One region of the Bradyrhizobium sp. B039 genome, then DNA from elsewhere that is predicted to be linked to it. Evidence: predicted binding sites of a transcription regulator. Region 1 holds the regulator's gene; the other holds the start of a gene.
The links. The regulator HrcA, encoded in region 1, represses chaperone genes, less so after heat shock. The targets are predictions, from matches to a motif close to GTTAGCACTCNCNNNNNGNGAGTGCTAAC.

Region 1 (2,199 bases):
CCGCGGCGCGGGCCTCGGCGGGAACCGCGTCGAGCGCGCGCTGGAGATTGTCGGCGATGTCGAGCACGTCGCGGGCAAAGCCGGTGATGCCGTAGAGACGGGCGTCGGCGACCTCCTTGGTGGTGCGCTTGCGCAGATTTTCCATCTCCGCCAGCGTCCGCAGCATACGGTCGCGCGCCTCGGCGGCTTCCTTCTGCAACAGCTCGACCGAGCCCGGCTCGGGATCGTCGGGCATGATGTAGGGCTTCGACACCACGGGCTCGCCGGTCGGCGCGGTCGTGTCTTCGGGTTGCCGGTCTCGATCGGTCATCGGCTCTCTTTTCGAATTTGTCTCAGGGATTTTTCTGGCCCGGATATCGTGCTTCGGACGCCGAAAATCAAGCGCCCGTGATCGCCTCAGCCGCCGGTCAGCCCCCCAGAAGGCGGCTGACGATCCGGGCGGCGTAGTCCACGGTCGGGATCACACGGGCATAATTCAGCCGTGTCGGCCCGATCACACCCAGAACGCCGACGATGTGGCCGGCGGCATCCCGATACGGCGAGATGATGGTCGAGGAGCCCGACAAGGAAAACAGCTTGTTCTCCGAACCGATGAAAATCCTCACGCCTTCCGCGGTCTCGGCCCGGCCGAGCAGGTCGATGACGCCGCGCTTGGTCTCGAGGTCGTCGAACAAGAGGCGGACCCGCTCCAGATCCTCCAGCGCGTGCAAATCTTCCAGCAGATTGGCGTGGCCGCGGACGATGAGCTGGCGGTCCTCGTTCTCGCCGCCGGACCAGCTGGCGATCCCGGCCGAAATCACCTTCTGCGTCAGCTGATCGAGCTCGGCACGGGCCTCCCCGAGCGCGGTTTCGAGCTCGAGCCGCGCTTCGGCCAGGGTCCGGCCGCGAATCCGCGAATTGAGGAAATTGCCGGCCTCGGTGATCGCCGAGGAGGGAACTCCGGGTGGCAGCGTCAGCACGCGGTTTTCGACCTGGCCGTCCTCGCCGACCAGGATCACCAGCGCTTTTTCCGGTTCCAGCCGGACGAATTCGATGTGTTTCAGCCGCGCGTTGGATTTCGGCGTCAGCACCACCGCGGCGGCGCGGGTCAGGCCCGACAGCCGCGTCAGCGCCTGGTCCAGCGCCGCCTCGACCGACTGCGCCTGACCGACGGAGGTGAGCTGGCTCTGGATCGACTGCCGCTCAGCGTCATTGAGGTCGCCCACCTGCATCAAGGCGTCGACGAAGAAGCGCAGGCCGAGTTCCGTCGGCAGCCGGCCGGCGGACGTATGCGGGGCATAGATCAGGCCAAGCTGTTCCAGATCGGCCATGACGTTGCGAACCGAGGCCGGCGACAGCGGCATCGCGATCAGCCGTGAAATATTGCGTGAGCCCACCGGCTCGCCGGTTGCGAGATAGCTTTCGACAATTTGACGAAAGATGTCGCGGGACCGCTCATTCAGCTGGGCGAGCCCTGCGCGCGGCGCGATCAGATGGATCGGATCGTGATGGGCCACAGACAGCAACTCCTCTCAGATGCTTACAATTTGGCCATCCGGGAGGTCCCTGACAAGCGTGGTTTTGCACTTGCTCGACAAGTTGCTTGGGGACCGAAAAGGCCTTGCCGCTCACCCTCACCCCACCTACAAGCACCGCGAACAGCCTATTCCCGTGAGTTTTGGAGGATTTCCCATGCGGCCAAGCCGCCGTGCGCCCGACGAATTGCGCCCCGTGACGCTGGAGCGCGGCGTGGTCAAATATGCGGAAGGCTCCTGCCTGGTGAAATTCGGCGACACCCATGTGCTGGTCACCGCCACGCTGGAGGACCGCCTGCCGCCGTGGCTGAAGGGCCAGGGCCGCGGCTGGGTCACCGCGGAATACGGCATGCTGCCGCGCGCGACCTCGGAACGCACCCGCCGCGAGGCCTCCGCCGGCAAGCAGAGCGGCCGCACCGTCGAGATCCAGCGCCTGATTGGCCGCTCCCTTCGCACCATCATCAATCTCGAAGCGCTCGGCGAGCGCCAGATCACGGTCGATTGCGACGTGCTCCAGGCCGACGGCGGCACGCGCACGGCCTCGATCACCGGCGCCTGGGTCGCGCTCGCCGATTGCGTCAACTGGATGAAGGCGCGCAACATGGTCAAGGCCAACGTGCTGCGCGACAACGTCGCCGCGATCTCCTGCGGCATCTACAACGGCACGCCCGTGCTCGACCTCGAC
Region 2 (2,199 bases), 1.4 Mb from region 1:
CGGCCGAGCATCTTCACCGTGACGTTCTCGAGCTTGATGCCGAGCTCTTCGGAGATGAGCTGGCCGCCGGTGAGGATCGCGAGATCCTCGAGCATGGCCTTGCGGCGGTCACCGAAGCCCGGCGCCTTGACGGCGGCGACCTTGAGGCCGCCGCGCAGGCGGTTGACGACCAGGGTGGCCAGCGCCTCGCCCTCGACGTCCTCGGCGATGATCACGAGCGGCTTGCCCGACTGCACCACGGCTTCGAGCACCGGCAGCATGGCCTGGAGGCCCGAGAGCTTCTTCTCGTGCAGGAGGATGTAGGCGTCCTCGAGCTCGGCGGTCATCTTCTCGGCGTTGGTGACGAAGTAGGGGCTGAGATAGCCGCGGTCGAACTTCATGCCCTCGACGATGTCGACCTCGGTGTCGAGCGACTTGTTCTCCTCGACGGTAATGACGCCCTCGTTACCGACCTTCTGCATCGCCTGCGCGATCATCTTGCCGATGGCGGCATCGCCGTTGGCCGAGATGGTGCCGACCTGGGCGACCTCGGAGGAGGAAGCGACCGGCTTGGCGCGCTTCTCGATGTCCTTGATGACGGCCGCAACTGCGATGTCGATGCCGCGCTTGAGGTCCATCGGGTTCATGCCGGCGGCAACCGCCTTGGCGCCTTCGCGCACGATGGCCTGGGCCAGCACGGTCGCGGTGGTGGTGCCGTCGCCGGCGAGGTCGTTGGTCTTGGAAGCGACCTCACGCACCATCTGGGCGCCCATGTTCTCGAACTTGTCCTCGAGCTCGATCTCCTTGGCGACGGTGACGCCGTCCTTGGTGATGCGAGGCGCGCCGAAGCTCTTCTCGATGACGACGTTGCGGCCCTTCGGGCCGAGCGTCACCTTGACGGCGTTGGCGAGAATGTCGACGCCGCGCAGCATGCGTTCGCGCGCGTCTCCGGAAAACTTGACGTCTTTGGCAGCCATTTCTGCAATCCCTCGTGTTTCGTGCTGTGTCTTGTTTCGTGCTGCGTCTTGCCGCTTTGCCGGCCGCATCGATTCCGGGATCCGCAGGTCGAACCCGGCGGAAGTATGGATGCCCGGATCACGCGATCCGGGCATGACATTCAGCGGCCGTTCAGGCTGACGGCCTTAGGCCATCACGCCCATGATGTCCGACTCCTTCATGATCAGGAGCTCTTCGTTGTCGATCTTGACCTCGGTGCCCGACCACTTGCCGAACAGCACGCGGTCGCCGACCTTGAGGTCGATCGGGATCAGCTTGCCGGTCTCGTCACGGCCGCCGGGGCCGACGGCGACGACCTCGCCCTGGGAGGGCTTTTCCTTGGCGGTGTCCGGAATGATGATGCCGCCCTTGGTCTTTTCCTCGGCGTCGATACGTTTGACCACGACACGGTCATGCAGCGGACGAAATTTGGATTTAGCCATGACGTTTCCCTTTGGAGGCTCGCTTCGGAAGTAGTGGAAGTGGGTGGGGCGGCGCTTCCGTCCACCCTCGTCCCGAGGATCGAACGGCGCGCTTAGCAATCGGGCTTTCCGAGTGCTAATAGTGCGCCCGGAAATATGGCTTGGCCGCGATCCTGTCAAGCAAAGGTGGTTAAGCGATTGGTGAGGCGGATATAGGATGGTGGCATTGGAAACGTGTTCGGGGCGCCGGCGTATCAAACGTCATTGCTCCGGTGGCGGTTTTGCGCTTGGCTGCAGGAGGGGTGCGGCCATGGTCTTGTTCGGGGGAATGCCATGATCACTTCAGCTCACGCGCGCAGGGTTGCCAATCTGGCGGCCGCATCTGGCCTGGCGTTGCTGCTTGGCGCCTGCGGCGGCGGCATGAGCCTGCCGTCCTTCTCGTCGTCTTCGCCGCCGCCCGAGGCAGAGCCCGGTACCGGCCCGGAAATGCCGGCGAGCATCCGCGCCGACGAGATCGTCGGCCGCTGGGGTCTCGCCTCGTTCCAGAACCCGGCCGACCGCGCCCGCACCGAGGCCGCCGCGCGGTCCCAGTGCAAGAATCCTTACGTGATCGGCGCCGGCACCTCCGGCGGCGTGGTCATGCATCTGGCCGACCAGGCGACACCGCAGGAATTGCGGCTGAAGGGCTCGCCCAGCGGCAAGAACTATATCGGGCCGGCCGGTCCGACCCCCGGCGAGCAGGACCGCGAGATCGTGTCCTTCGACGGCCGCGTCCTGATTACCCGCTTCATCGACAAGGACG

Region 2: a site for HrcA is predicted at 1,510-1,538, ahead of AAFG50_RS06230 (co-chaperone GroES). Genes of this name have one in related genera too.

The regions. Positions count from the first base shown of each region.
Region 1 is NZ_CP152416.1:8,919,603-8,921,801, forward strand. Features, by position in the region: gene grpE (nucleotide exchange factor GrpE) at 1-310, opposite strand, end outside; gene hrcA (heat-inducible transcriptional repressor HrcA) at 408-1,496, opposite strand; gene rph (ribonuclease PH) at 1,672-2,199, shown strand, end outside.
Region 2 is NZ_CP152416.1:1,345,427-1,347,625, forward strand. Features, by position in the region: gene groL (chaperonin GroEL) at 1-956, opposite strand, end outside; gene AAFG50_RS06230 (co-chaperone GroES) at 1,122-1,418, opposite strand; gene AAFG50_RS06235 (hypothetical protein) at 1,731-2,199, shown strand, end outside.